DNA from 3 places in the Geodermatophilus sp. SYSU D01176 genome. Region 2 is predicted to be linked to each of the others. Evidence: predicted binding sites of a transcription regulator. Region 2 holds the regulator's gene; each other region holds the start of a gene.
The links. The regulator LexA, encoded in region 2, represses DNA repair genes until DNA is damaged. The targets are predictions, from matches to a motif close to TCGAACANNTGTTCGA.
Positions count from the first base shown of each region.

Region 1: ACI78Z_RS01910 (DUF6504 family protein) is a predicted target of LexA. The motif match lies at 2,037-2,052, and genes of this name have one in related genera.
Region 3: ACI78Z_RS15670 (DUF222 domain-containing protein) is a predicted target of LexA. The motif match lies at 6,833-6,848, and genes of this name have one in related genera.

Region 1 covers NZ_JBJGYN010000002.1:71,519-81,328, forward strand. Annotated here, with positions in the region: gene ACI78Z_RS01895 (phytoene desaturase family protein) at 1-812, opposite strand, end outside; gene ACI78Z_RS01900 (GNAT family N-acetyltransferase) at 809-1,396, opposite strand; gene ACI78Z_RS01905 (YbaK/EbsC family protein) at 1,393-1,923, opposite strand; gene ACI78Z_RS01910 (DUF6504 family protein) at 2,145-2,471, shown strand; gene ACI78Z_RS01915 (SAV_6107 family HEPN domain-containing protein) at 2,471-2,956, shown strand; gene ACI78Z_RS01920 (DNA polymerase III subunit alpha) at 2,953-6,744, shown strand; gene ACI78Z_RS01925 (VOC family protein) at 7,067-7,546, shown strand; gene ACI78Z_RS01930 (methyltransferase domain-containing protein) at 7,723-8,475, shown strand; gene ACI78Z_RS01935 (alkaline phosphatase family protein) at 8,472-9,641, shown strand; gene ACI78Z_RS01940 (serine hydrolase domain-containing protein) at 9,731-9,810, shown strand, end outside.
Region 2 covers NZ_JBJGYN010000005.1:44,653-54,462, forward strand. Annotated here, with positions in the region: gene ACI78Z_RS04885 (DUF349 domain-containing protein) at 1-74, opposite strand, end outside; gene ACI78Z_RS04890 (hypothetical protein) at 115-804, shown strand; gene miaA (tRNA (adenosine(37)-N6)-dimethylallyltransferase MiaA) at 801-1,724, shown strand; gene dapF (diaminopimelate epimerase) at 1,721-2,593, shown strand; gene ACI78Z_RS04905 (hypothetical protein) at 2,617-2,847, opposite strand; gene hflX (GTPase HflX) at 2,998-4,488, shown strand; gene ACI78Z_RS04915 (phosphatase PAP2 family protein) at 4,547-5,293, shown strand; gene ACI78Z_RS04920 (hypothetical protein) at 5,337-6,329, shown strand; gene lexA (transcriptional repressor LexA) at 6,408-7,211, opposite strand; gene ACI78Z_RS04930 (LysM peptidoglycan-binding domain-containing protein) at 7,507-8,127, shown strand; gene ACI78Z_RS04935 (hypothetical protein) at 8,253-8,921, shown strand; gene nrdR (transcriptional regulator NrdR) at 9,313-9,810, shown strand, end outside.
Region 3 covers NZ_JBJGYN010000028.1:46,988-56,797, reverse strand. Annotated here, with positions in the region: gene ACI78Z_RS15705 (TldD/PmbA family protein) at 1-750, shown strand, start outside; gene ACI78Z_RS15700 (metallopeptidase TldD-related protein) at 785-2,173, shown strand; gene ACI78Z_RS15695 (hypothetical protein) at 2,477-2,779, shown strand; gene ACI78Z_RS15690 (hypothetical protein) at 2,923-3,411, shown strand; gene ACI78Z_RS15685 (C40 family peptidase) at 3,610-4,617, shown strand; gene ACI78Z_RS15680 (APC family permease) at 4,693-6,150, shown strand; gene ACI78Z_RS15675 (YdeI/OmpD-associated family protein) at 6,151-6,723, opposite strand; gene ACI78Z_RS15670 (DUF222 domain-containing protein) at 6,853-8,253, shown strand; gene ACI78Z_RS15665 (gamma carbonic anhydrase family protein) at 9,021-9,599, shown strand; gene ACI78Z_RS15660 (zinc-dependent alcohol dehydrogenase family protein) at 9,792-9,810, shown strand, end outside.

The sequences.
Region 1 (9,810 bases), on a different contig from region 2:
GTCGCGGCATCCCCCAGGGCGACGTGCCCGCCGTCGGCCTCCAGCCGGCGGCGCAGCGCCCGCGTGAGGCCGCCGGAGCCGCCGACCGGGTGGCCGGGCGGGACGTCGTGCAGCAGCGTCACCCAGGCGACCATCGCCGCGGTACCGGGCTCGGACATCGGCGGACCGGACTGCGCGCCGAACCAGGCCAGCGCCGCCTTGAGCCGCTCGCTGGTGAACCAGCGGTCCAGCAGCGCGTCGCCGGAGCCGAGGAAGTCGACGGCGAGGTCGCCGCCGGGGGTGCGCGGCCGGCCGTCGGCGGGAGCGCCGAGCGGCCAGAAGGAGCGGGCCAGCCCGCCCACGGTCGGCCGCCGCCCGAACGAGTCCACGACCGCCCGGCTGCGCGACGCCCACACCTGCACGAAGCGGCGGTAGGCGGCGGCGTCCCCCGGACCGCAGGCGGCCGCGATCGAGGCGCAGGTGGCGTCCAGGTCGACGGAGAGGACGAGCGGCCGGCCGTCCGGGCCGGGGTCGCCGGGGGAGGGGGCGGGCGCGAAGCCCCACGGGTCGCAGTCGACGTAGCGCAGGCCGTGGGCGGCGAGGTCGAGCTCCTCGACGATGCCGCTCTGCCGGACGATCACGTGCGCGCTGGAGCCGCGGTCGACCCGCACGCCCGGCCAGCGCTCCACGGTGGAGACCGCGCCCCCGAGCACCTCGTCGCGCTCGAGGACCTCCACCCGCAGCCCGGCGCGGGCCAGGTAGCAGGCGGCGACCAGCCCGTTGTGCCCGGCGCCGACGACGACGGCGTCGACGGGGGTGGCGTCCGTCGTCACGGACCGTCGGACCGCGGGGCCGGGGGAGTCAGCGGCAGGCGGGCGCCGAGGATGGCGAAGGGGCGCGAGTCACCGGGAAAACGGTGGTTGCGGGCGAGGTCGACGAAGCCGTCGGCGTGGTACAGCCGGAAGGCCTTGGTGTCGTTGTCCGGGGTCGACAGCAGCGCCGCCGGGTACGGCAGGCCGGCCAGCAGGGCGTGCAGGAGCTGGCGGCCCAGCCCGCGGCTCTGGTGGTCGGGGTGCACGTGCAGCTCGCAGACCTCGAAGGCGCCGGGCAGCCAGCGCTTCGCCGTCCGCCGGTCGAGCGCGGCGCGCACCTGGTCGTGCCACCACTGGCCGGGGGCGATCAGGTAGCCGTAGCCGAACCCGACCAGCACTTCGCCGTCGCGGGTCGGCACGAAGGCGCCGACCGCGCGGAAGCCCGGGCGCTCGGTGTGCTGGATGGCGTAGCCGTACCGGCCGGCCACGACCGAGGGGCTGTAGCCCATCGCCTCGCCGTAGATGGCCAGGGCCTCGTGCATGTGGTCGCGCAGCCACCCGGTGGGCAGCTCGGTGACCCGCGCGGCGGGCGTCGTCCCGGTCACCGGGCCGCCGCCGTCCCGGTCAGAGCCTCGGGGGCGGTGGGGTCGGGGCCGGAGCCGACCTCGGCGGCGGTGCCGCCGGTGAGCCGCAGCAGCTCCTCGTAGCTGGTCGGGAAGACCGCGTACGGGTGCCCGGCGGCGGCCCAGACCCGGTCGTACCGGGCCAGCTCGATGTCGACCAGCGTGCCGATCGGCTCGGGGTGGCCGATCGGCGCCACGCCGCCGATCGGCTGGCCGGTGTGCCGGCGCACGAAGTCCGCCGACGCCGGACGCACCCCGTGGACGCCGAGCAGCGCGGACACCTTCGCCACGTCGACCCGGTGGGCGCCGCTGGTGAGCACCAGCAGGGGCGCACCGTCGACGTCGAACACCAGGCTGTTGGCGATGGCCCCGATCGGGACGCCGAGCTCTCCGGCGGCCTCGGCAGCGGTGCGGGCGCTGCCGGGGAGCTCGTGCACCCGACCGGTCGCGCCGGCCGCGGCCAGGAGGGAGGAGATGGCGGCCACCCGCGGGTGCTCGGGTCGGCTCATGCGTCGATCCTGCCATCGGCCGGGGCGGTCCGCTCCGGGCCGGGCGGCGGTGTCCCGGTCCTGTCGTACGTCGGCTTGACGATGTCGGTGTCGTCGGGTGTACTCGACCTCGTTCGAACACGCGTTCGAACGAGGTCGCCTCCCGCCGCACCTGGGTCCTTCCCCACCCGGTGCGGCGGGCCGGGGCCGGTGGGGCGGCGCGGAGCGGTGGGGAGTCTGTCATGAGCCGGGTGCTGAGCGGGGTCGGCGAGCGGGTCGGCGAGGAGGTGCAGGTCGAGCGCGGGCCACTCGGGCCGGCGCAGTTCTGGCGCGGGCAGTCGCGGTACGTCGTCGGCGAGCTGCTCGACTCCTGGGTGGAGACCGCCCCGTGGTGGCAGCGCGGTGCCGCGGCGACCGGTGGCGCCTCCGCCGAGCTGGTCGCCGGCCGTGAGGTGTGGCGGGTCGAGGCGGTCCGGGCCGGCCGGTCGCGGATGAGCTTCGCCGGCGTCTACGACCTCAGCTGGGAGCCGGCGGACAACCGCTGGTCGCTCGTGCGGGTGCACGACTGATGGGAGCCGTCCGCGTCATGGCCGACCAGCTGCCCCTGCCCCCGCCGCTGCCGCCGGCCGCCCGCCAGCTCCTCGACCAGGCCACGCGGGCGCTCGCCGAGGCGGCGGCCAGCACCGACGCCCGGCAGCGCTACGCCACCGCCCACCTCGGCGCGCTGCGCGCCGCCGCCGCCGTGCTCGCCGCCCGCACCCGGCCGGAGTCCGGGCGGCGCCGCCCGCGCAGCGCCTGGGTGCTGCTCGGCCAGGTCGCACCCGAGCTGGGGGAGTGGGCCACCTTCTTCGCCGCCGGCGCGGCCAAGCGGGCCGCCGCCGAGGCCGGGCTGTCCCACGCGGTCACCGACCGCGAGGCCGACGACCTGGTCCGCGACGTGGGCGCCTTCCTCGCCGTCGTGGAGAACAGCCTGGGCGACACGCCGCCGCCGGAGTCGCCCCGGCGCGCACGCCCCCGGGTGGTCGGCGGGTCCGCGCACCGGAACGGGCGGTGACGGCCGACCCCTTCGTCCACCTCCACGTCGCCTCGGGCTACTCCATGCAGTACGGGGCCAACCACCCGGCCGACCTGGTCGAGCGGGCGGCCGAGCACGGCATGCGCGCCCTGGCGCTCACCGATCGCGACGGGCTCTACGGCGCGGTGAAGTTCGCGCTGGCCTGCCGGGCGGCCGACGTGCGCCCGCTGTTCGGGGTGGACCTGGCGGTGACGCCCACGGTGGACACGACCGTCCCCCCGGCCCTCGCCCCGGTGGTCGGGGGTGCGCACTCGGCGGACCGGGCGCGGGCGCGCCGTCCGGGCGCACCGGACGACGCCCCCGGCCGGACCGGACGCCGGTCACCGGCCCGTGGCGGGGCCGGCGTCGACCCGCGGCTGCCGCGGGTCACCTTCCTCGCCCGGGACGGCGCCGGATGGCGGTCGCTGTGCCGGTTGACCAGCGCCACCCACCTGCGCGGCACGCGCGGGGAGCCGGTGAGCTCGCTGGCGCTGGCCGCCGAGCACGCGCCCGGGCTGGTGGCCCTGCTGGGCCCGGACTCCCCGGTGGGCCGGGCGCTGGCCGCCGGCCGGGCCGACGTGGCCTCCGCCCGGCTGTCGGCCTGGCGGGCGGTGTTCGGCCCCGGCTCGCTGGTGCTCGAGGTCGTGCACCACCGCGGCCGGGGGGACCGCTCCCGGGCCCAGGCGCTGCTGCGCTTCGCCGCGGCGGAGGGGGTGCCGGTGGTGCTGACCAACGCGGTCCGCTACGTCGACGCCCTGGACGCGCCCACCGCCGACGTCCTGGACGCGGCCCGACGGCTGGTCCCGCTGGACACCCGGCACGTCGACCGGCGCACCGCCGAGGGCTACCTGAAGTCGGGCAAGGAGATGGCCGAGGTCGCCGCGGACCTCGTCGGCGCCGACCGCGACGCGGCGCTGCGGCTGCTGGAGCGCACCGCCCGGCTGGCCGAGCAGTGCGCGGTCGACGTCCGGGCCGACCTGGGCATCGGCACCGTGCGCTACCCGGAGCTGGACGTGGTCACCACCCCGGCCGAGCAGGGCATGGGCCCCTCGGCGGTGCTGCGCGCCCGCTGCGAGGCCGGGCTGGGCCGGCGGGGGATGGCCCGCACGGCGGAGGTGGCCCGGCGGCTGGACGACGAGCTGGCGGTCATCGACTCCCTCGGCTACCCGTCCTACTTCCTCACCGTCGCCGACGTGGTCGACCTCATCAAGAGCCTGAGGGTCCGGGCGGCGGCGCGCGGCTCGGGCGCGGGCAGCCTGGTCACCTACCTGCTGGGCATCTCCGACGTCGACCCGATCCGCTACGGGCTGCTGATGGAGCGCTTCCTCTCCCCGCTGCGCCACCAGCTGCCCGACGTCGACATCGACGTGGAGTCCGCCCGGCGGATGGAGGTGTACGACGCGGTCCTCGACCGCTTCGGCGCCCACCGGGTCAGCTGCATCTCGATGATGGACACCTACCGGGTGCGGCACGCCATCCGCGACGTCGGCGCCGCGCTCGGGCTGCCGCCGGCCGAGATCGACGCGGTCGCCAAGGCCTTCCCGCACATCCGGGCCAACCAGGTGCACGCCGCGCTCAAGGACCTCCCCGAGCTGCGGGCCAGCCGGCTGGGCTCGCGGCGCGGCGGCGGCACCGGGGACCTCGACCTGCTCTTCGACCTGGTGGCCCGGCTCGACGGGCTGCCCCGGCACATCGCGCTGCACCCGTGCGGCGTGCTGATCTCCGACGCCACGCTGCTCGACCGCACCCCGGTGGAGAACAGCTACCTGGGCTATCCGATGAGCCAGTTCGACAAGGACGACGTCGAGGAGCTCGGGCTGCTCAAGCTCGACCTGCTCGGCATCCGGATGCAGTCGGCGATCGCGCACGCCCTCGACGAGGTGGCCCGGGTCGACGGCGAGGTCGTGGACATCGACGCCGTCCCGCGCGACGACCCGACGACGTTCGAGCTGATCCGCAGCACCCGGACCCTCGGCATGTTCCAGATCGAGTCCCCCGGGCAGCGGGAGCTGGTCGGCAAGTTCGGGCCGGAGACGTTCGAGGACATCGTCATCGACATCTCGCTGTTCCGGCCCGGGCCGGTGAAGAGCGACATGGTCACCCCGTTCCTGCTGGCCCGGAACGGCTGGCGGGACCCGGTCTACCCGCACCCCGACCTCGCGCCGTACCTGGAGCAGACCGCCGGGGTGGTCGTCTTCCACGAGCAGGTGCTGCAGATCGTCGCCCAGATGACCGGCTGCGACCTGGCCCAGGCCGACGAGGCGCGCCGCGCGCTGGGCGACCGGGAGCTGCACCCGGAGGTGCGGGCCTGGTTCGTGCCCGAGGCGCTGCAGCGCTACCCGGTGGAGGTGGTCGAGCAGGTGTGGGAGGTGCTGGTCGCCTTCGGCTCCTTCGGCTTCTGCAAGGCGCACGCCGCGGCGTTCGCGCTGCCCACCTACCAGTCGGCGTGGCTGAAGACCCACCACCCGGCGGCCTTCCTGGCCGGGGTGCTCACCCACGACCCGGGCATGTACCCGAAGCGGCTGATCCTCGACGACGCCCGCAACTTCGGCGTCCGGGTGCTGGGCCTGGACGTCAACGCCTCGGCCGGCACCTACCGGGTCGAGCGCCTCGGCACCGACCCTGAGGGTGGACCTGACGTCGAGGGTGGGGGCTGGACCCGGCCCGAGTGGATGCCGGCGGCGATGGCCGACCCGTCCCGGTACGGCATCCGGCTGTCCCTGGCCGACGTGAAGGGCATCTCCGCCGACGAGGTGGACCGGATCGTCGCCGGGCAGCCCTACCGCTCGCTCACCGACTTCTGGCACCGGGCGTCGGTGTCCCGGCCGGTGGTGGAGCGGCTGGTGCTCGCCGGCGGCTTCGACTCCCTCTACGGTTTCGGGGTCCGCGACCGGGAGGTCGGCCGGCCCACCCGCGGCCGCCGGCAGGTCACCCGCCGCGACCTGCTGCTGCAGATCGGCGAGCTGGACCGGTGGAGCCGCAGCGGCGCCCGGGCCGCCACGACCGGGCAGCTCAGCCTCGACCTCATGGGTCTGGAGCTGCCGGGTGAGGACGAGGCGGAGGAGCCCGGCCTGGACTGGGCCGCGGGCAGCGGGCTGCCGGAGTTCACCGACGCCGAGCTGGTGCGCGCCGAGCTGGAGGTGCTCGGGCTGGACGCCAGCCGGCACGTCGTCGACTTCTACCGGCCGTTCCTCGCCGCGATCGGCGCGGTGCCGGCCGGCGAGCTGCTCGGCAGCCGCAGCGGGGCCGAGGTGCTGGTCGCCGGGGTCAAGGTGGCCACCCAGACGCCGCCGATCCGCTCCGGCCGCCGGGTGGTCTTCGTGACCCTCGACGACGGCACCGGGTGCACCGACTCCACCTTCTTCGAGGACGTCCAGGGGCCCTACGCCTCGACGGTCTTCCACTCGTGGCTGCTGGTGATCCGCGGGGTGCTGCGGCGCACCGGCCCGCGCGGGGTCTCGCTGCGGGCCACCGGCGCGTGGGAGCTGCCGGCGCTGCACGAGGCCTGGGAGGCCGGCGGGCTGGAGGCGGTGGCCGAGCAGATGGCCGCCCCGGGCGGGTACACCGAGGAGTCCATCGCCGGGGCGGCGGCCTCGCGCGGATCGCGGCCGGTGGTGGTCAAGCCGGTGCTGGTGCACCCCACGGGCTTCCGGATGTCGCCCTACGCCGACATCAAGCCCGCGGGGGAGGACGCGATGACGGTGGCCCGGCGCGACGCCACCCGCCGGGGGACGTCCTCGGCGCCGCGCAAGCTGTGGCACTCCAGCCCGGGCAGCTCCGGCCACTGAACGAGGACCCTCCTGCCCCCCGCCACTCGTCGGAGGACCTCGTCCCTCGCAGGCCCGGGGTCAGCCTCCGGACGGGGCCTGCGGGGCCCTGCAGGAGGGCCGCCGTCCTCCTCCCCGGTCGCCGGCTCGGGTGGGCCCCTGCTCGGGCCGGCAGCGCTGTACCCCGGTGGCCGTTCCCGGCCCGGGCGCGGGCCACGGGCGTACAGCGGTCCGCTCCGGGCCCGGCCCAACCCGCGCGGCGGCGACCGATGACGTGCGGGCCGGACGGCGGTCTACTCCTCGACGCCGCAGTCGCCTCCCCGCCCTCCAGAGAGGACACCCGATGCCCAAGCAGATCCCGTGCCTGTGGTTCGACGGCCAGGCCGAGGACGCCGCCGCCCACTACACCTCGATCTTCCCGAACTCCTCGATCGGCGAGGTCACCCGCTACGGCCCCGACATGCCCCTGCCCGAGGGCACCGCGATGACCGTCTCGTTCAGCCTCGACGGCCAGGAGTACGTCGGCCTCAACGGCGGACCGCAGTTCCCGTTCACCGAGGCCATCTCCTTCCAGATCATGTGCGCCGACCAGGAGGAGGCCGACCACTACTGGACCCGGCTGACCGAGGGCGGCGAGGAGAGCATGTGCGGCTGGCTCAAGGACCGCTTCGGCGTCTCCTGGCAGGTCGTGCCCACCGAGCTGACCACCCTGCTCAACGACCCCGACCCCGGCCGCGCCCGGCGCGCCACCGAGGCGATGCTGCAGATGCGCCGCATCGACATCGAGGAGATCAAGCGGGCGGCCGACGGGGTCACCGCCTGACGGAGGGCCCCTCTGCCCCCGCCACCCGCAGGCTCGCGGCGGGACCCTGCAGAGGGGCCACCGTCCTCCCCACCGTCGCAGGTTCGGGGTGGGCCAGGCGACGCCGCGGTGCCACCGTCGGACGCAGCTCCAGCGCGGACCGGTGGCCGGTGCCGACCGCCGCTAGGCTCCGACGGGTGCCGCCGTCTGCCCCCGCCCCGTCCGCCGCGGACCAGCTGCCCCCGCGTGCGGCCGCCGTCTGGGCCGCTCTCGACCCCCTCGTCGCGGCCGGCCGCCCGCTGCGGGTCCTCGACGTCGGCGGCGGCAGCGGCAACTCCGCCGTGCGCCTGGCCCGGATGGGGCACGACGTCACCGTGGTCGACCCCAGCGCCGACGCCCTCGCCACGCTCGACCGGCGCGCCCAGAACTCCGGCGTCGGGGCACGGGTGCACGGCATCCAGGGCGACGGTGACCAGCTGCACCAGGTCGTGCCGGCTGACGCCGACGGCGGCTACGACCTCGCCCTGTGCCACTCGGTGCTCGAGGTCGTCGACGACCCCGCCGCCACCCTGCGCGAGCTCGCCCGCGCCCTGCGGCCCGGCGGCACCGCCAGCCTGGCCACGGCCAACCGGGCCGGCGCGGTGCTGGCCCGGGCCGTCGCCGGCCACCCGGTCGAGGCGCTGGCCCTGCTCGAGGACCGCGATCCCGCCCCCGGGCGCGCCCGCCGCCCGGCCCGCCGCCGGTTCACCCCCGAGGACCTGATCGCCCTGGTCGAGGCGGCGGGCCTGCAGCCGGGCACCTGGCGCGGTGTCTCCGTCGTCGCCGACCTGCTCGACGTCACCTCCGGCGCGGACCCCGAGGCGGTCCGCCGGCTGGAGCTGGCGCTGGCCGGCAGCTCGCCGTACCGCGACGTCGCCGCCGGGCTGCACCTGCTCGCGACCCGGCCGTGACGCTCCCGGCCGATCTGGCGCGGCCCGACTACGGCACGGCCACCCTCGCCGACGTCCTCCCCGGCGCCGCCAGCGCGCTCGGCGTCCCGGTGCGGCGCGGCGACCTGCCGCCGGACCCGCTCGGCCTCACCGCCGCGCTCGGCGGCGCCCGCCGGGTCGCCGTCCTGCTGGTCGACGGGCTCGGCGCCGACCTGGTCCGCGCCCACGCCGACGTCGCCCCCACCCTGGCAGGGCTCGCCACCCCCGTCGGCGACCTCTCCGCCCCCTGCCCCAGCACCACCCCGGTCAGCCTCACCACCCTGGGCACCGGCCTGCCGCCGGGCAGCCACGGTGTGCTCGGCTTCGTCACCGCCGTCCCGGGCGAGGACCGCACGCTCAACCACGTCCAGTGGTCCGACGACCCCGACCCGGCCGCGTGGATGACGCGGCGCAGCGTCTTCGAGCAGGCCGCCGAGGCGGGCGTCGAGGTCGCCGCCGTCGCGCCCTACGCGTTCCGCGGGTCGGGGCTGTCGAACGTCGCCTACCGCGGTGCGCGCTACACCGGCACCGTCGGCGCCGGCGACCTGGCCGCCGTCCTGCTGGAGTCCCTGGCCGCCGCACCGCGCACCCTCGTCTACGGCTACACCGCCGAGCTCGACCTCACCGGCCACGTGCGCGGGGTCGACTCGGCGAGCTGGCGCGCCCAGCTGGCGCTGGTGGACCGGCTCGTCGAGCAGGTCGTCGACGGCCTGCCGGACGACGCCGCGCTGCTGGTCACCGCCGACCACGGGATGCTCGACGTCCCGGCCGGCACCCGGCTCGACCTCGACGCGACCCCCGAGCTCGCCGAGGACGTCCGCCTGCTGGCCGGCGAACCGCGGGCCCGCTACCTGCACGCCGTGCCCGGTGCGGAGGCCGACCTGCTGGCGCGCTGGCGGGAGGTGCTCGGCGAGCGGGCCTGGGTCGCCGGCCGCGACGAGGCGATCGCCAGCGGCGTCTTCGGCCCGGTCGACGACGACCTGGCCGGGCGGATCGGCGACGTCGTGGCGCTCGCCCGCGGCACCTGGGCGCTCACCGCGACCGAGCGGGAACCCGGTCCCAGCCGGCTGGTCGGCTACCACGGGTCACTCACCGCGACGGAGCTGGCCATCCCACTGCTCGCGGCGCGGGGGCGCGCCCTCACCTGACCGCGCGGTGTTGACGCCCCGCGGCCGCGGGACGACAGTCGCCCGGCGACCGGAGCCCGCGGTCCCACCCCGCCAGGGCGGAGGCTGTGATGACCGCCAGACGAGCACGCCGCCTCCCCACCCTCGTCGCGGCGTCGGTCCTGACCACCGTCCTGCTCGCCCCCGGTGC
Region 2 (9,810 bases):
ACCGCCTCGGATCCGGCCGTCTCGGGCTGGGTCAGCTGCTGCGAGGGGTTTCCGGCGTTCTCCGTGCTGGACACGTGTCGGAGTGTCCCACGACGCATCCGGGACACTGCTGCGGTGAGCTCGGTCCCGGCCGCCGTCGCCTTCTGCCCGTGCCCGCCGCTGCTGGTACCGGCCGTCGCCGGGCGGGCGGCGGCGGACACCGCCGCGCTGCGGGCGGCCTGCGCGACGGCGGTGGACGCGGTGCTGAGCACGCGGCCGGACGCGGTCGTGGTCGTCGGCGGCGAGGCGGGCTGCGGGCGGTTCGGCGCGGGCGACGGCGGGGACCTGCACGGCTTCGGGGTGGACGTGGCGGTCCCGTTCTGCGGTCCCGTCCGGGCCTCCGGGCGCCGCACCCCGCTGGCGCACACGCTCGGCGCCTGGCTGCTGGACGCGGCCGGGTACGGCGGCGCCCGCCTCGGGGTGGGGCCCGACGACCTCGCCGACGTGCTGGCCGGCCTGCCCGGGCCGGTCGCCGTCGTGGCGATGGGCGACGGCTCGGCGCGGCGCTCGCTCAAGGCGCCCGGCCACCTCGACGCGGCCGCCGGGCCCTTCGACGACGCCGTCGCCGCCGCGCTGGCCGCCGGCGACCCGGCCGCCCTGGCCGCGCTCGACCCCGCCGAGGGCGCCCGGCTCCTCGCCGCCGGCGTCCCCGCCTGGCGGGCGGTCGGCGCCGCGCTCGCCGGCCGGGAGGTCGCCGGCCGGCTGCACGCGCACGAGGCGCCCTTCGGCGTCGGCTACCTGGTGGCCGACTGGAGCGTGCGATGAGCGGTTCCCCACCCGTCGTCGCGCTGGTGGGCCCGACCGCCACCGGCAAGACCGCCCTCGGGGTCGCCCTCGCGCACGCGCTGGGCGGCGAGGTGGTCAACGCCGACTCGATGCAGCTCTACCGCGGCATGGACATCGGCACCGCCAAGCCCGACGCCGCCGAGCGGGACGGCGTGCCCCACCACCTGCTCGACCTCTGGCACGTGCGCCAGGCGGCGTCGGTCGCGGAGTACCGGCGGCTGGCCCGCGCCGAGGTCGACCGGCTGCGGGCGGCGGGGGTGGTGCCGCTGCTGGTCGGCGGCTCCGGCCTCTACGTGCGCGCCGTCCTCGACGAGCTGGACTTCCCCGGCACCGATCCCGCGGTGCGGGCCCGGCTGGAGGCCGAGCTCGCCGACGCCGGCCCGGCCGCGCTGCACGCCCGGCTGGCCGCGCTCGACGCCGCCGCTGCGGCCGCCGTCCTGCCCTCGAACGGTCGGCGGATCGTGCGGGCGCTCGAGGTCGTGGAGCTCACCGGCGGTCCGTTCCGGGCGACGCTGCCCGACCCGCGGCCGCACTACCCGGCGGTCGTCGTCGGACTGGACCGCGAGCCGGCCGAGCTCGACGAGCGGGTCGCCGCGCGGGTCGACCGGATGTGGGCCGCCGGGTTCGCCGCCGAGGTGGAGGCGCTGGCCGCCGACGGCCTGCGCGAGGGGCCCACGGCCTCGCGCGCGCTGGGCTACGCGCAGGTGCTGGCGCAGCTCGACGGCGCGCTGACAGCGGCCGAGGCGCGGGAGCGCACCGTGAGCGCCACCCGCCGGTTCGTGCGCCGGCAGCGCTCCTGGTTCCGCCGCGACCCGGCGACCACCTGGCTCGACGCCGCCCGGCCGGACCTGGTGGACGCCGCCCTCGGGGTGATCACCCCTCGTACGCTGGACCGGTGAGTGCGCACCGGGTGCTGATCGGCCACGGCACGGAGAACGACTTCGTCGTCCTGCCCGACCCCGACGGCACCGGCTGGCCCGAGAGCCGGCTGGACGCGGCGATGGTGCGGCGGCTGTGCGAGCGCCGCTCCGGCCTCGGTGGGGACGGCGTGCTGCGCGTCGTCCGCAGCGCGCACGTGCCCGACGCCCCCGCCGTGCTGGGCGAGGCGCTGGCGCGGTGCGAGTGGTTCATGGACCACCGCAACGCCGACGGCTCCACCGCCGAGATGTGCGGCAACGGGATCCGGTTGTTCCTGCACGTGCTGGTCACCGAGGGCCTGGTCGAGCGCGCCGCCTGCGCCGACGGCATCTGGGTCGGCACCCGCGGCGGGCCCCGCCGGGTCGGGGCGGCGGCCGACGGCGGCTACTGGGTGGACATGGGCCCGGCCCGGCCGTTCGGCGCCGGCGCCGCCGACCTCGACGGCACCTCGTTCCCCGGCCGCGCGGTGTCCATGGGCAACCCGCACCTGGCCGTCCTCACCGACGTCGACGTCGACGGCCTCGACCTCAGCACGGCGCCGGCGGTCGACCCCGAGCTGTTCCCGGACGGCGTCAACGTCGAGTTCGTCAACGTCCTGGAGGCCGGCCGGCACGTGCGGCTGCGGGTGTCCGAGCGCGGGGTGGGGGAGACCCGCTCGTGCGGCACCGGGGCCTGCGCCGCGGCCTGGACGGCGCTCGAGGCCGCGGGCGCGGCCACGGGCACGGTCACCGTCGACGTCCCCGGCGGCCGGCTGCGGGTGACCGTCGACGAGCGGACGACGGTGCTGTCCGGCCCCGCGGTCGTGGTCGCGGCCGGCGAGCTCACCCCGGAGTGGCTCCGGGCCGGGTGAGGTGCTGGAGGGGGGGTCCTCCGTCAGTCCTTCGTGTTCTCGGTCTCCTCCGGGGCCTCGGGCATCATCGACTGCCCGGCGATGCCCGGGCTGCCCTCGGGCTCGCCGCGGCCGCTGTCCTGGTCCGGTCCGCCGGTCGTGCTGCCCAGCCCGCCGGACAGCGGGTTCCGCGGCGGGTTGAGGCCCTGGGGGTCCCGGCCCGGGTCGTCGATCTCCTCGTTCGCTCCCGCTGTGCTGCTGCCCGTCTCGCTCATCTCGAGCCTCCTCGGAGTGTCGGTCGTCGTCCGGCCCTACCCGGTGGCGACCCGGCCACGCGCGCGGGATGCTCCGCGACGGTCACGGTGTTGCACCGGGTGATGACAACTCGGATGCCCCAGGTGCTGGGGTCTGCCACGCTGGAGACGATGACGACCGCACAGAACCGCGCCGTGCTCGCCGACGCCGAGGAGCGCGCCCCCCGCGCCGCCCCCGCGCCCGCCGAGGAGGCGCCCCGCCCGGACGAGGGGTGGGACGAGCCGGACGACACCACCGGCTCCTACGCCCTCGAGGCCCGCGGCGCGCTGCGCCGCGTCGCCGGCCTGTCGACCGAGCTCGCCGACGTCACCGAGGTCGAGTACCGGCAGCTGCGCCTGGAGCGCGTGGTGCTGGTCGGGGTCTGGACCGAGGGGACGCAGGCCGACGCCGACCGCTCGCTCGCCGAGCTGGCCGCGCTGGCCGAGACCGCGGGCTCGCAGGTCCTGGAGGCGGTGAGCCAGCGGCGCGACAAGCCCGACGCCGGCACCTACGTGGGGTCGGGCAAGGCCGCGGAGATCCGGGACATCGTCGCGGCCGCCGGCGCCGACACGGTGATCTGCGACGGCGAGCTGACCCCCGGCCAGCTCAACGCGCTGGAGAAGATCCTCAAGGTCAAGGTGGTCGACCGGACCGCGCTGATCCTCGACATCTTCGCCCAGCACGCCTCCAGCCGGGAGGGCAAGGCGCAGGTCGAGCTGGCGCAGATGCAGTACATGCTGCCGCGGCTGCGCGGCTGGGGTGAGTCGCTGTCCCGGCAGGCCGGTGGCCGGGTCGCCGGCGGTGGCGGCATCGGCACCCGCGGTCCCGGTGAGACCAAGATCGAGACCGACCGGCGGCGGATCCGGGCGCGGGTGAGCAAGCTGCGTCGCGAGATCGCCGGCATGGCGACCGCCCGGGCCACCCAGCGGTCGGCCCGCGGGCGCAACGCCGTCCCCAGCGTGGCGATCGCCGGGTACACCAACGCCGGCAAGTCCAGCCTGCTCAACCGGCTCACCGGTGCCGGCGTGCTGGTCGAGAACGCGCTGTTCGCGACCCTGGACCCGACGGTGCGCCGGGCGCAGTCCCCGGACGGCCGCGAGTACACGCTCACCGACACCGTCGGCTTCGTGCGGCACCTGCCGCACCAGCTGGTCGACGCCTTCCGCTCCACGCTGGAGGAGGTGGCCGCCGCCGACCTGCTGCTGCACGTCGTCGACGGCTCCGACCCCGACCCGCTGGGCCAGATCGACGCCGTGCACATCGTCCTCCGGGACATCGACGCGTCGGCGGTGCCCGAGCTCGTCGTCGTCAACAAGGTCGACGCCATGAGCGAGGAGGACATCCTCACCCTGCGCCGGGCGCTGCCGGGCGCGGTGTGGGTGTCGGCCCGCACGGGAGCAGGGATCGAGCAGCTCCGCGACATCGTCGCGGCCCGGCTGCCGCACCCCGACGTCGAGGTCGACGTTCTGGTCCCCTACGACCGGGGCGACCTGGTGGCCCGGGTGCACCGGGACGGCGAGGTGCTCCGGGAGACCCACGAGGCCGGCGGGACCCGGCTCAGCGCACGGGTGGACGGCGGACTGGCGGCCGCGCTCGAGGAGTTCGCGGCGCCGGTTGCCTGACACGCTGACCCCATCGAGCGAGGTCACGGGCAGGTCACGGCCCGGTACCGTGGCCGACGTGACCAGCGGCGCGGTGCGGCGGCGTCCCGGGGCGTCCCCCCCGGACGCCGCCGGCCCCGCACCCGCCGCCCCGGCGGTCTCCGTCGGCCGCCCCCCGCGGTGGCTGCTGGTGCTCGCGGTGGCCGTGACCCTCGCCGTGACCGTCGACCTGCTCACCCGCGGTGTGCTGGAGCGGATGGACCTGCGGGTCTCCGAGGTGGTGAGCGCCTGGGACCTGAAGGACTCGGCCGCCTACTGGCCGGTCTGGGCGGTGACCCAGCTCGGCGGGCGCGGGTTCATCCTCATCGTGCTCGCCGGCCTGGTCGGCTACCTCGGATGGCGTTCCCGCACGGTGCTCCCGCTGGTGCGGGTGCTGCTCGCGCTGGTGCTGCTGACCGCCGTCGTCTACTCCTTCAAGTACGGCACCGGCCGCACCGCGCCCGCCTACCCCGGGTCGTTCTTCCACCGCGACGGCGCCTCCTACCCCTCCGGGCACGTGGCCAACGCCGTGCTTATGTGGGGGGTGGCCCGCTGGCAGGCCGTGCAGTACCGGCTCGCGCCGTGGGTGCAGCGGACCACGTGGGTGCTCAGCGTGGCCGGCCCGGTGGCGACCGGCGTCGCCATGGTCTCGCTGGACTTCCACTGGGTCACCGACGCCGTGGTGGGTGCGGCGGTCGGCATCCTGCTGCTGGGCGTGGTTCACCTGCTGGACGCGGTCCTGGTGTCACGCTGGGCCGGTGCCCGAGCAGGCCGGTCCTCCGCGTAGCGGTGCCGGGGGGCGACGTCTGGCGGCGGGCACCGGCCTCGCGGTGACGCTCGTCCTCGGCGCCGCCCTGCCGGCGTACGCGCAGGCGGCCGACCCGACCGGGCCCGTGGTGCGCTGCCAGCTCACCGACCCCCGGCTGCCCGAGGTCTCCGGTCTGGTCGAGGTGGGCGACCGGATGCTGGCGCACAACGACGGTGGCGACTCGCTCGACGTCTACGTGCTCGACCGGACCTGCGCGGTGGTCACGGTGCACTCCGCGCCGGTGGACCCCTACGACCCGGAGGACATGGCCCTGGCCGTCGACGGGACGGTCTGGCTCGCCGACACCGGCGACAACACCGGCACCCGGACGACGGTGGCCCTGCTCGCCCTGCACGCCGACGGGAGCAGCTCGGTCTACCGGCTGGCGTACCCGGACGGTCCGCGGGACGTCGAGGCCCTGCTGCTCGCCCCCGACGGGACGCCGTACCTGGTCACCAAGGAGGTGCTGGGCGCCAGCGCGGTGTACCGGCCGGTGTCGGCGCTGGTGGAGGACGGCACCGTCGGGCTCACCGAGGTGGGTGGGGTCGACCTCGTGCTGACCGGGACGCCGGGCGGGCCGGTCGGCCGCGCCGGACAGCTGATGGTCACCGGCGGTGCGGTCTCACCCGACGAGCGGTACGTCGCGCTGCGCACCTACACCGACGCCTACGTCTGGCCGCTGAGCGGGTCCGACGTCGCGGGAGCGCTGGCCGGCGAACCCCGCCGGGTCGCCCTGCCGGAGGCCGCCCAGGGCGAGGCGGTGAGCTTCACCGGGGACTCCACCGCGCTCGTCGTCGCGGGGGAGGGGCTGCCCAGCGACGTCACCGTGGTCCCGCTGCCGGCCGCGGCGGCCCCGTCGAGCCCGTCCGCCGAGGCGCGAGCCGCGGAGGGATCGCTGTCCGGCCTGCTCGGCGGTGACGACGGACCGCCCCCGGTCGCGGCCGCCCTGGCCGCTGCCGTGGTGGCCGGCGTGCTGGTCTGGCTCGGCAGCCTGCTGTTCCGCCGGCGCGACTGACGCCGCGCCGGCGACCGGCCCTCCGGCTTCCTCCTGGCGTTCCCGAGCACGCGCAGGGCTCGGGGAGGAGGTCCCTCCTCAGACCCGGCGGAGCACCGTGACGACGCGGCCCAGGACGGTGGCGTCGTCACCCGGGATGGGCTCGTACGCGGGGTTGTGCGGCAGCAGCCAGACGTGGCCGTCGCGCCGCTTGTAGGTCTTCACCGTCGCCTCGCCGTCGATCATCGCGGCGACGATCTCGCCGTTCTCGGCGGTCGGCTGCTGGCGCACGACGACCCAGTCGCCGTCGCAGATGGCTGCCTCGACCATCGAGTCGCCGGTGACCCTGAGCATGAACAGCGTGCCCTCGCCGACCAGCTCGCGGGGGAGCGGGAACACGTCCTCCACCGCCTGCTCGGCCAGCACCGGGCCACCCGCGGCGATCCGGCCGACGAGCGGGACGTAGGTCGGGGTGGGGGTCTCCTCGCCGCCGGCCGGTGCGCTCGCCGTGGGCGCCGCGGTGCCGGGAACGTCGCCGGGCAGGCGCACGTCGAGCGCGCGCGGGCGGTTCGGGTCGCGGCGCAGCCAGCCCTTCTTCTGCAGCACGCTGAGCTGGTGGGCCACCGAGGAGGCCGAGGACAGCCCGACGGCCTCCCCGATCTCGCGCACCGAGGGCGGGTAGCCGCGGCGGTCGATCGAGTCCCGGATCACCTCGAGCACCCGCCGCTGGCGCTGGGTGAGCCCGTCCCCGGTCTCGCCCCGGTCGGGGAAGGTGCGCACCGTCGCCGCCTCGGCCGGCTCCGGTGCGGCCGCCGGCGTGCCGGTCCGGCTCCCGGACGCCCGCCGCGACGAGGTGCCGCCGCCCCGGGTGCCGCTGCCCGACGTCCCGCTCGTGCCCGCCACGTCTCCTCCTCGCCGGCTGTGCCGCCACAGCCCTCGTGTCCACACCCGCCCGGGCGCCGGGCCGGGCCTCCTGGACGGAGCCCCCTGCCGGCCCCCGGCTCCGCCGGCGCCTCCGGGGCGACGGTGGACGGGTGCTGATCGGACGGTAGCGCCTCGGGGCCGGGAGTTCAAACGTGTGTTCGAACCGCCTCGGTGAGGTGTCGGGTCGACCTCGTCGGTGGGATGCGGTAGACATCGCACGGACGTTCGATCGAACGCGTGTTCGATCCGATCGGGACGACGAGGAGGACGGGTCATGGGGAGCGTGCGGCAGGCCGTGCTGGAGTTCGACGCGGCGGTGCAGGTGCCGTGGCGGCCGTTGCTCGCCTCGGGCGACGTGGGGCGCGCCGCCCGGCCCGCCCGCGCGGCGCGGCCGCCGGCGCGCACCGCCCTGCCGGGCTCCGGTCCACGGGTCGCCGGGCACCTGCGTCCGGTGGCGGACCGTCCGGCGACCCCGGAGCGCCGGGCCACGGGTCCCGCCGCCGAGGTGACCCGCACGCGCCGCGACCCGGCGCGTCCCGGCGGTCGGCCGGTGCCGACCGGCCCGGCGGCGGGAGCCGTCCGCGGTGGGTGCACCGCCGCGCCGGCCTCCGTGCGGCTGACCCGCCGGGGGCGTCGGCTCGTCACCGCGCTGGCCCTGGGCGGCGCGGTCGCCCTGGGTTCGCTCATCCCGCCGCTCCTCGACGGCGGCGACGGGGGGCTGCGCCTGGCCGGCGGCAGCAGCGTCGTGGTGGAGCCGGGCGACACGGTGTGGTCGATCGCGGGCGAGGTGGCCGGCGACGAGCGGGACGTGCGGGTGGTGGTCGACGCCATCGAGGAGCTCAACGACCTCGAGGGCTCCGTCGTCGTGCCCGGCCAGGTCCTCCACCTGCCCTGACGGGCTGCGCGGTCCGGACGGGTGGCCGGGGTCGAGGAGCGACAAGGCGAGGCCTCCATGTTCGTCAACCCGTCGTGCCGAGTCGCTGACGCTCGGTGGTCGGAGGCCGATCTACCGTCGGAGCCGTGTCAGCGATCTCAGGCAGCCGGGCCGCCGTCTTCACCCAGCAGTCGCAGAGCGTCGAGGTCTTCCTCGACGGCGCCTGGTGGCCGGGGTCGCTCCTGGGGTGGCGTCACGACGGCGGCGGCTCCTGCGAGGTGTGGGTGCGGGTGAGCGTCGACGGGCGGGACCGGGAGACCTGGACCGACCTCGCCGAGGTCCGCCTGCCGGAGCCCCACCCCGCACCGGCGCCGGCATCCGACGTCGGGGCGGGCCCCTTCGCCGCGCTCGGCGAGGAGTTGCTCCCCGGGGCCACGGCCGTCCCGGCGGTGTCCCTGAGCGAGGCCGCCGCCCGCGAGCAGCGGGTGGCCGGCGTCCTCCCGGCGTCGGCTCCGGCCGCGGTGCGGCGCCGCCGCCGGCACGGCGGGGACGGGACCGCGGAGATGCCCGCCGCCCACGGCGGCACGGCGGGCCGGCACCGGGCCTCGGCCGTGGCGGGTCGCCACCGCGCGGCCGACGCGCTGCCGCAGCCGGAGGAGGCGCCGCGCCCGGCTGCCCGGGCCGAGGTGTCCGCCGACGCGACGGTGCTCATGCCGCGCGCCACCGAGGCCGACTGCCTGACCCGGCCACTGCGTCTCGGTGACCGCGTGCCCCGCCCGCGGCTGGCGCGCCCCGACGAGGCCGTCCGCGGCTGACGCGCCCCCCTTCCGCCCCTCCGGCGGCGCCCCGCACTACACCCCGCCACCCCACCGCGCGACCGGTGACCGTCCGCCGGCGGCGTGTCGCCGGGGCGGGTGTGACAGCTGTGCGCCGGTGGTCACGAAGTCGTCTCGACGGACGGCGCGCCTCGCGTTCCGGCTTGCAGATCTAGTGGAGCCGGACCTAGGGTTCCCCTACATCTAGTAGTTGCACCGCTGTAAGTCCGTCCACAGGCCGATCCTCAGGTCCTCCCCACGACGTCCACCGGATGTCCCCAGGAGGGTCCACAGTCGGCCTCCCGGCTCCGTCGCGCCGGCCGCTCCGGTGACCCCCGCGACGACCGGGCGGACGCGTGGCGGAACACCACCCGAGGGGAGGGGACCGGTCGTGCGCTGTCCCTTCTGCCACAACGCCGACAGCCGGGTCATCGACTCGCGTGAGGCCGACGAGGGGGCGACCACCCGCCGCCGCCGGTCGTGTCCCGCGTGCGGCCGGCGCTTCACCACGGTGGAGGAGGCCGTCCTCGCCGTCGTCAAGCGCAGCGGCGTGAGCGAGCCGTTCAACCGCAGCAAGGTCGTGGCCGGCGTCCGCCGGGCCTGCCAGGGCCGGCCGGTCGACGAGGACCAGCTGCAGAAGCTCGCCCAGCAGGTCGAGGACGCGATCCGCGCCACGGGCGCGGCGGAGGTCCCCAGCCACGAGGTGGGGCTGGCCATCCTGCGGCCGCTGCGGGAGCTGGACGAGGTCGCCTACCTGCGCTTCGCCAGCGTCTACCGCGCCTTCACCTCGCTCGAGGACTTCGAGAAGGAGATCACCGAGCTGCGGGCCCGGCACGTCGCTGCCGGCACCCCGCCGCTGCCTGGCATGCAGGACCCGCCGGTGCGCCGG
Region 3 (9,810 bases), on a different contig from region 2:
GTCGACCCGTCGAACCTGTGGCTGACCATCCACGAGTCGATCGGGCACGCCACCGAGCTGGACCGGGCGCTGGGGTACGAGGCCGCCTACGCCGGCACCTCGTTCGCCACCGTCGACGGGCTGGGCACCCTCCGGTACGGCTCGGCGATCATGAACGTCACCGGTGACCGCACCGCCCGGCACGGGCTGTCCACGGTCGGGTGGGACGACGAGGGCGTCGCCGGACAGCAGTGGGACATCGTCAGGGACGGCGTCCTGGTCGGCTACCAGGTCGACCGGAACACCGCGCGGCTCGGCGGCATGGCCCGCTCCAACGGCTGCGCCTTCGCCGACTCTCCGCAGCACACGCCGGTGCAGCGGATGGCCAACGTCTCGCTGCAGCCGGCGCCCGATGGCCCGTCCACCGACGAGGTCATCGCGGGGGTCGAGCGCGGCATCTACGTCGTCGGCGACAAGAGCTGGTCGATCGACATGCAGCGCTACAACTTCCAGTTCACCGGCCAGCGCTTCTACCGGATCGAGGGCGGCCGGCTCGCCGGCCAGCTCCGCGACGTGGCCTACCAGGCGACGACGACGGAGTTCTGGGGCTCGATGCGCGTCGTCGGCGGCCCGCAGACGTACCTGCTCGGCGGCGCGTTCAACTGCGGCAAGGCCCAGCCCGGGCAGGTCGCCCCGGTGAGCCACGGCTGCCCGGTCGCCCTGTTCGAGGACGTCAACATCCTGAACACGGCGCAGGAGGCCGGGAGATGAGCGGTACGAGCGCCAGCGAGCGAGGAGCGGGACGATGAGTTGGTCGCGGCCGCAGGACGTCGTCGAGAAGGCGCTCGCCGCCTCCACCGCCGACGGGCAGGTCGCCTTCGTGGTGGAGAGCTCGGAGGCCAACCTCCGCTGGGCGAACAACAGCCTGACCACGAACGGGTCGATGCGCTCCCGCCGGGTCGTCGTGATCTCGTTCCTCGACGGTGGCGCCGGGATGGCGGCCGGCACGGTGGCCCGCACCGGCAGCCCGGACGTCGAGGAGCTGGTGGCCGCCAGCGAGCAGGCCGCCCGCGACGCCGGACCGGCCGAGGACGCCGTCCCGCTGGTCAGCGAGGCCCCGCCCGGCGCCGGCGACTGGGATGCCGATGCCGCGGAGACCTCGATCGGCGTCTTCCGCGACTTCGCCCCGGCGCTCGGGGAGGCCTTCGGTGGCGCGCGCGACCGCGGCGAACTGCTGTTCGGGTACGCCGAGCACGGCATGGCCACCACCTACCTCGGGACGTCCACCGGGCTGCGGCTGCGGCACGACCAGCCCAGCGGCCGCGTGGAGCTCAACGGCAAGAGCGGCGACATGAGCCGCTCGGTGTGGGCGGGTGTCGGTACCCGCGACTTCCTCGACGTGTCGGTGGCCGACCTGGTCGGCGACGTGCAGCGCAAGCTCGGCTGGTCGCAGCGCCGGGTCGACCTGCCCGCCGGGCGCCATGAGACGCTGCTGCCGCCCTCGGCGGTCAGCGACCTGATGATCTACGCCCACTGGACCATGGAGGCCCGCGACGCCGACGAGGGCCGCAACGTCTACGCGAAGCCCGGCGGCGGCAACCGGATCGGCGAGCGGCTGGCCGCGCTGCCGCTGACGCTGCGCAGCGACCCCTTCGAGCCGGGCCTGGAGGCCTGCCCGTTCCAGGTGGTGAGCGGCTCGTCCGGGTCGGCCTCGGTGTTCGACAACGGCATGGCGACGCCGGCCGTCGAGTGGATCTCCGGCGGCGTGCTCACCAACCTGATCCGGCCGCGCGCGTGGGCGCTGAAGACCACCGCGCCGGCCACCGCCACCGTCGACAACCTGGTCCTCGAGCTGCCGGGCGCCACGGAGTCGCTGGACGAGATGGTCGCCGCCACCGACCGCGGCCTGCTGCTCACCACGCTCTGGTACATCCGCGAGGTCGACCCGCAGACGCTGCTGCTCACCGGGCTCACCCGCGACGGCGTCTTCCTCGTCGAGGGCGGGGAGGTGACCGGCGCGGTGAACAACTTCCGGTTCAACGAGTCGCCGGTCGACCTGCTCGGCCGCATCACCCAGGCCGGCCGCACCGAACGGACCCTGCCCCGCGAGTGGAACGACTGGTTCACGCGCGCCGCCATGCCGGCCGTACGGGTGCCGGACTTCAACATGAGCTCGGTGTCGCCCGCCAGCTGAGGAAGGACCCCGTCCTCCCCACCCTTCGCAGGCTCAGGGCGGGCCCGGGACGAGGCCGGGCGTCCCGGGACCCGAACACGTGGGGCGGTTGTGACCGGTGGGGGTGGGGCGACCGGTCCGTCACAGTCGTCGCGCATGGCGCCATGACGTTGCGCGTACGTCCGCCTACCGTCTGTGCTGCGGAGTGAGCGACCTTCGGCTTCACCACTCCGCGCGCACGCCGAAACGTGCACCGGGTGGACAGCTCGTCCGCCCGGCCACAGACGGGCTCCGGCGCAGCCGGAACGGTGAGGGGAAGGTCCCGTGACGAGGACTCAGAAGCCGTCGGTCTTCCAGGTCGGCAGGGTGTGGAACGACGGGCACACCGTCGTGGTGTCCGGCTGGGGCCTGGGCCTGTGCGTCTCGGCGTGCGCCTGTCACCGCCACCCGACCACCGGCACCCTGGCCGTCGCCGAGGACCAGACCGAGGGCCTGATCGGTCTGGCGAGCTACCGCGACGGCGGCTGCGACTGCTGCGAGCCGTGGACCGCCGACGAGCTCGGCGCCATCGTGCGGGACCTGGGGATGGTCGCCAGCCTCGACGCCCCGGAGCCCCTCGCCGGCTGAGAGAGGGCCACCCTTCCCCCCACGCCTCGCATGCTCGGCGCGGGCCCCTGAAGGGTGGCCGTTCCAGCACGTCACCAGCCTCGGGCGGAGCCGCCGGCACACGCCGCGGTTCCGCCGAGGCATCGCCCGGGTAGGGCGCCTCCATGCTGGGACGAGCTGCTCTCCGAGGCGCCTTCGCCGGCCTGGCCGGCACTGCAGCGATGACGCTGGCCGAGAAGGCCGAGCAGTCGGTCACGCACCGGCCGAACTCTTACGTGCCCGGGCGCACCCTCACGGCGCTGACCACGGGCCGACGGCTGCCCGGATCCGCGCGCCCGCCGGTGCGCAACCACCTCATGCACTGGGGCACCGGCGCGCTCGTCGGTGCCCTGCGCGGCGTGTGGTCGGCCAGCGGGCTGCGCGGCTGGCGCGCGTCGGCCTGGCACACGTCGGTGCGGCTGGCCACCGACCAGACCCTGGAGAACGCCACCGGCGTCGGGGCACCCCCGTGGACCTGGTCGCGCCGCGACCAGGTCGTCGACATCGGCGGCAAGGCCGTCTACTCCTTCGTGACCGGCGCGGTGGCTGACCGGCTGGTCCCCCTCGCGCCCGACCGCCTGCCCGCTGGCTCCGCCCCGCCGCGCCCGCGGTAGCGCACACCCCCGACAGGACGGCGGTCCTGCCGGGACGCGCGGGTCCCGCGGGACGGGTGTGACGGATGAGTCGCCCGCCCTCGTCCCGGACCCGCGCGCCGAACCCTACCCCTTGACGTTGCGCCCTTACCGTGCGTGTTCACGCGCTCGGAACACCGTCCACTTCCCAGGACGGGGCGCGGCGAGAGGGGGCCGGTCATGGGCCGCAACCGGACGACGAGCCGACGCTGGTCGCGGGCCACGCTGGCCGTCGCCGCCGCGGTCACCGTGCTGATGGCCCCGGCCACCGCCGGCGCCACCCCCACGACCGCGGACGAGGCCGCGCGGCTGGTCGCCGAGGCCGGCCGTGAGCTGGCCACCCTCGACGAGCAACTCCACGAGGCCCAGCTGGCCGTCGCCACCCAGCAGCAGGCCGCGGCAGCTGCCGCGGCGACCGCCGCCGAGGCCGAGGCGGTCCTCGCCGGCTACGCGCCACGGCTGGCCGCCATCGCGCAGACCGCGGGCACCTCGCAGTCCCGGATGGCCGCCTTCCTCACCTCCGAGTCCGCGGCCGACGTGGTCCAGCAGATGACCACCCTGGACCTCATCGCCGCCCACACCGAGGGGCTGCTCGCCGAGGTCTCGGTGGCCCAGCGCGCGGCTGACCAGGCCCGTGCCGACGCCGACGCCGCCGCGGCGCAGGCCACCGCAGCCCTCGCGGAGCTGGAGCGCCAGCGGGCCGAGGTGGAGGCGCGGCAGGAGCAGTACGAGAGCGACTACGCGGCCCTCTCGGCGGCCGAGCAGGCCGCCGTCCGCACCGCCGTCGCCGGGCCGGCGCTCACCGCGGACGCCGACGCGGTCGTGGCCGCCGCCCCGAGCGGCGACGTCGCGGCCGTGCTCGCGGCCGCCCTGGCGCAGGTCGGCGACCCCTACGTCTGGGGCGGCACCGGCCCCGACGGCTTCGACTGCTCCGGGCTGACCGGCTTCGCCTACGCCGCCGCCGGCGTCTCGCTGCCGCACTCCAGCCGCGCCCAGGCGGGGATGGGCGTCGCCGTGTCGCGCAGCGAGCTCATGCCCGGTGACCTCGTCTTCTTCTACTCCCCGATCAGCCACGTCGGCATCTACATCGGCGGCGGCAAGATGGTGCACGCCCGCACGCACGGCGTCCCCGTCGCGGTGACCAGCGTGGACATGGGCGGCTACGTGGGCGCCCGCCGCGTCCTCTGACGACCGGCCGCTCCCGCGGGACCCTGCAGGGGGGGCCGGCTCCTGCGCCGCGGGGGAGCCGTAGCCTCGCGGACCGTGACCCGGGCTGCAGAGTCCCCGCCCACCCTGCGTCCCGACGCGATCGGCTTCGGCGGCGCCCTCGTGGTCGGCTTGGCCGCGACCTCGCCCGCCTACTCGCTGGCCGCGGTGATCGGGCCGCTCGTGGCGCTGGTGGGCGTGCACGCGCCCGGCGTCCTGCTGGCCTCGTTCGTGCCGATGCTGCTCGTCGCGGGCGCGTTCGCCGCGCTCAACCGGGACGACCCCGACTGCGGGACGACGTTCTCCTGGGTCACCCGGGCGATGGGCCCGTGGGCCGGCTGGATCGGCGGCTGGGCGATCGCGATGACCGGCGTCCTCGTGATCGGGTCGCTCGCCGAGGTCGGCGTCCGCTTTTCCCTGCTCGCGGCCGGGCTGGACGGCTGGGAGTCCTCGACGCCCGTCGTCCTGGGCCTCAGCGTGCTGGTGATCGTGCTCATGGCCGCGCTGTGCGTGCTGGGCACCGAGCTGTCCGCGCGGGTGCAGAACGGGCTGATCGCCGCGCAGACGGCGGCGCTGGCGGTCTTCACCGTCGTCGCGCTCGTCCGCGGGCTCGGGGGCGACAGCCCGTTCGGCGGGCTGGACCCCGCGTGGTCCTGGCTGGACCCGTTCGGCGCCGGCGGCGCGGCGCTCACCGGGGGGCTGCTGCTCGGCGTCTTCGCCTACTGGGGCTGGGAGTCCGCGGTCAACCTCACCGAGGAGACGCGGGACAGCCGTACCGCCCCCGGCCGGGCCGGCGTGCTGGCGACCGTCGTCCTGGTGCTCACCTACCTCGGTGTCGCGGTCGCCGTCGTCTCCTTCGCCGGGACGGGGTACCTGGCGGAGAACGCCGACGAGGAGGAGGCGGTGTTCGCGCTGCTGTCCGAGCAGGTGCTCGGCGGCTGGGACTGGGTGGTGCTGCTCGCCGTCGCCACCTCGGCCATCGCCTCCACGCAGACGACGATCATCCCGGCGTCCCGGACCGGGCTGTCGATGGCCCGGCGGGCGGCGCTGCCGGCGCGGTTCGGGTCGATCTCACCGCGCCACCGGACGCCGGACGTCTCCACCTGGTGGGTCGCCGGCGTGGCCGTGGTCTGGTACCTCGGCGTCAGCGCGGTGTCGGAGAACGCGCTGTTCGACTCGATCACCGCGCTCTCGCTGCTCATCGCGCTCTACTACGCGCTCACCGGCATCGCCTGCGCGGTCTGGTTCCGGCGGCGGCTGACCCGGAGCCTGCGCGACCTGCTGCTGCTGGGCGTCGGCCCGCTCGTCGGCGCCGGGCTGCTGCTCTGGCTGCTCGCGCTGTCGGTCCGGGACCTGGCCGACCCCGCCAACAGCTACACCGGCGCGGCCTGGCTGGGGCTCGGGCCGCCGCTGGTGATCGGCGTGGGGATCATGGTCGCCGGCGTCGTCCTCATGCTGCTGTGGCGCTGGCGGGACGCGCGGTTCTGGGCCGAGCGGGCAGGCGTCGCCGAGTAGTCAGTAGGGACGGCGACCTTCCCGGCCCTCCTGCAGGGTCCCGCCGCGAGCCTGCGAGCGGTGGGGGGTAGGAGGGTCCTTCCGGGCGTAGCGGTTCCGGCCGTCCAGGTCGTCGAAGGCCCGCTGCGCCGCGGGCTCGGCGGCCAGGGCGGCGGCGAGGTCCTCGGGCACCGTGGCGGTGGCCGGGCCCGCGTAGGCCCGTTCCCAGCGGCCGTCGGCCCGGGCGGCCTCGACCGCGGCCAGCCCGGCCGGGCGCATCCGGCCGGCGGCGGTGAGCGCCTCGACCGCGGCCACGTTCTTCTGCGACCACACGCTGCGCGGCCGGCGCGGGGTGATCCGCTGGAGGTAGGAGGTGTCGTCCAGGCGCTGCGACCGCCCGTCGATCCAACTGAAGCACAGCCCCGACTCGACCAGCTCGGCGTACGTCACCGAGGGAACGCCGGATCCCTTCTTGGCCAGCCGCACGTACAGCCCGGGTGCGGTCGCGTGCTCGGTCTCGAGCCACTCCTCCAGCGCCGCCCGGTCGGCGAAGGTCAGCACGGGGAGGTCGGTCGGCACGGTCACGGCGGCCATCCTGACGGCGGCCGGCGCGATGCGGAAGGCTTCCACCTCGCTCCATGGCGCCTGATTCGCGCCATCGTTGACCGGTTGAGCTGCAGTTTCCTCTTGCACCGCTCCTTTGTCGAACATACGATCGAACGCGTGAAGGATGGGGCGGGCGCCGGCACGCGGGGTTGGTCCGCGCCCGGGGTGGGCTGGGCGGCCGGGCCGCTGGGTGCGGTGCAGGCCGCGGCGCGGGAGATGTCCCGGCAGGCGGCGCTGCGCGCGCGGGCGGTGGCGGCGTTCGCCGCGTCCCGGCCGGCGTCCACCGACCGTCAGCAGGGTGAGCGCGGGGCGATGAGCGCGGAGCGGTGGGCGGTGCGGCCGGAGGTGCTGCGTCCGGTGAGCGAGTGGGCGGCCCAGGAGCTGTCGATCGCGCTGGACATCACCGTGCAGAAGGCGGAGGCGGAACTGGCGCGGTCGCTGACCCTGGTGGGCCGGCTGCCCCGGGTGCTGGATGCGCTGGAGGGCGGGCTGCTGCACCCGGATCACCTGTGGTCGCTGATCGAGCACGTGGCGCCGATCGCTGACGACGCCACCCGCGCCCGGGTGGAGGCCGAGCTGCTGGCCTGGATGGCCGCGCGGGGGCGGGTGACCACCCCGGCCGCGCTGGGCGACCGGGTGCGCCGGGTGGTCGCGCGACACAACGCCCGCGACGCCGCCCGCGACCTGGCCCGGGCGCTGCGGGCGCGGGGGATCACGGTGCGCCCGGAGCGCAGCGCGGGACTGTCGGCGCTGACGGTGGTGTGCGCCACGCCGGAGGCGCAGGCGCTGTACCGGGCCCTGTCGGCCCATGTGGACGCCCTCGAGCCAGAGCCAGGGGATGCCCGCAGCCGCGGAGAGAAGCTGGTGGACTGTCTGCTGGATCTGGTGCTGCGGCCCGGGGAGTCCGAGCGGCCGCCGGTGCAGGCGCTGCTGACCATCGTGGCCTCGGTGCACACCGCGCTGGGCGGGGACGCCCTGGGGGAGGTGGACGGCGTGGCGGTGCCGGCGGAGATGGCCCGCCAACTGGCCCGCGCCTTCGCCGGCCTGGACCCGGTCCCGGTCGCCGCCGACGAGGACGCCACCCATGAGACCGACACCCACGCCGCCGGCGACGTGGCACCCGCCGATGATCCCGCCGTCTTCGCCGTCTTCGCTGAGGTCAGGGAGGAGCCGGACGACTCCGTGGGCGGCCCGGTCGAGCGGGCCGCCGCCGAGCTCGGCGACGCCGATTTCGACCGGTGGCTCGATGAGCTGGTGCGCCAGGGCTTCGGCGACGACCCCGCGCCCGCGCCCGCTGATCCTGGCTGGTTCCCCGTTTCGCCACCCGAGTCAGCCGGGTGGGACCCCGACCCGTGGCCTGAACGTGAGGACACCGGCGGGTTCGGCGAGCCGGACGGATGGGACGCCGGCCCGTGGACCGACGCGTGCGCGTGGCTCGACGACCACGACCCCTCTCCGCCCGATCCCGGCGCCGAGCACCCGCCCGCCTCACCCGCGGCCACCCCCGGCTCGGGCTAGTGGGCGGCCGCGGACCGCGCCGTGGCGGACGCCGGGGCGGCGGCACGCCGCCGGGCTCGCCCTGGGCTCAGCGCAGCGGACGGTGCGCACCGCCCGGCGCGCCGACGCCGCCGACGAGGCGAGATGGCAGGCGAGCCCGGCCGGGCGGGTGAGCGCCGCCAGCGACGCAATCGCCGCCCTCGACGCCACGGGCGGCGGTGGGCTGGCCGACCGGCCGCGGATCGCGGTCACCGACGCGACCACCGGCGCCCTGCTCACCCTCACCGACCTGCCCGGGCTGCGCCGCGCCGGGCACTGCGGCCGGCCCGCGTGCCGGTGCCGCCCGCAGGCCTGCGGGCACGATCTGACCGGGCGTCCCGGCCTGGGCCCGCCCGGCCGCGCCGACGGCTACCGGCCGGACGCCGCGCTGGACCGGTTCGTGCGGGCCCGGGACCGGCACTGCCGGTTTCCCGGCTGCCGCCGCCGGGTTCCCCGGGCCGGCGAACTCGACCACGTCCGGCCCCACCCCGACGGGCCCACCGCCGCGGCCAACCTGGCCGGCTTCTGCACCACCAACCACCGCGGCAATCACCAGGCACCCGGCTGGGCCTACGCGCTGACCCCCGAGGGCACCCTGACCGTCACCACCCCCACCGGCCTGACCGCCGTCACCGAACCCCCGTACTACTGGCTCTCGGAGCGGCGCGGTGGCCGGGAGTCGACCGTGGAACGCGATGGGGAGCGCGACCCCGGTGCGGCAGCGACGACCCTGTGCTGTGCTGTCGCCCGTGGCCGAGAACTACATCGCCGAGTTGCCGTTCGGGTCCCCCAAGATCGACGACGAGGCCTTCGTCGCGCCGACGGCCGTCGTGGTCGGCGCCATCACCATGGGCCCGCGGTCGAGCATCTGGTACGGCGCTGTCGCGCGCGCCGACGCGGAGGTGATCGAGATCGGCGAGGGCTCCAACATCCAGGATGGCTGCACGCTGCACTCCGACCCCGGCTACCCGCTGGTCGTGGGTCGAGGCGTGACCGTCGGGCACCGTGTCGTCCTGCACGGCGCCCGCGTCGACGACGACGTCCTGGTCGGCATGGGCAGCGTCGTCATGAACGGTGCGCACATCGGCTCCGGGTCGATCGTGGCCGCCGGCGCGGTGGTGACCCAGGGCACGCAGGTGCCGCCGGGCTCGCTCGTCGCCGGCGTCCCCGCGAAGGTGATCCGGCAGGCGACCGACGACGACCTGCAGCACATCCGCGGCAACGCGGCCAGCTACACCGAGCGGCTCGACAGCGCCCGGAAGGTCCGTCCGGTGGTCCGCCGACCGCTGCCGCCGGCGGGGCAGACCCCCGGCGACGCGCCGGACTGACGCCGCACCCAGCAACTCCCGCGGGGGGCCGTGAACCGGACGGCTCGGCGCGGGCGCGCTGCTCGGCGTCGTGGTGCCATTCGGCGGCCGCGCCCGTGCGCACGTCCGGCGGCCGTTCCCGCGGCACCGGCCGGGCACGGTGAGGGCGACCTCGCCCGCAGCCGGGAGAGCTGCCTGGGAGAGGCTGCCGGGGTGCGCGCACTCGTGTTCG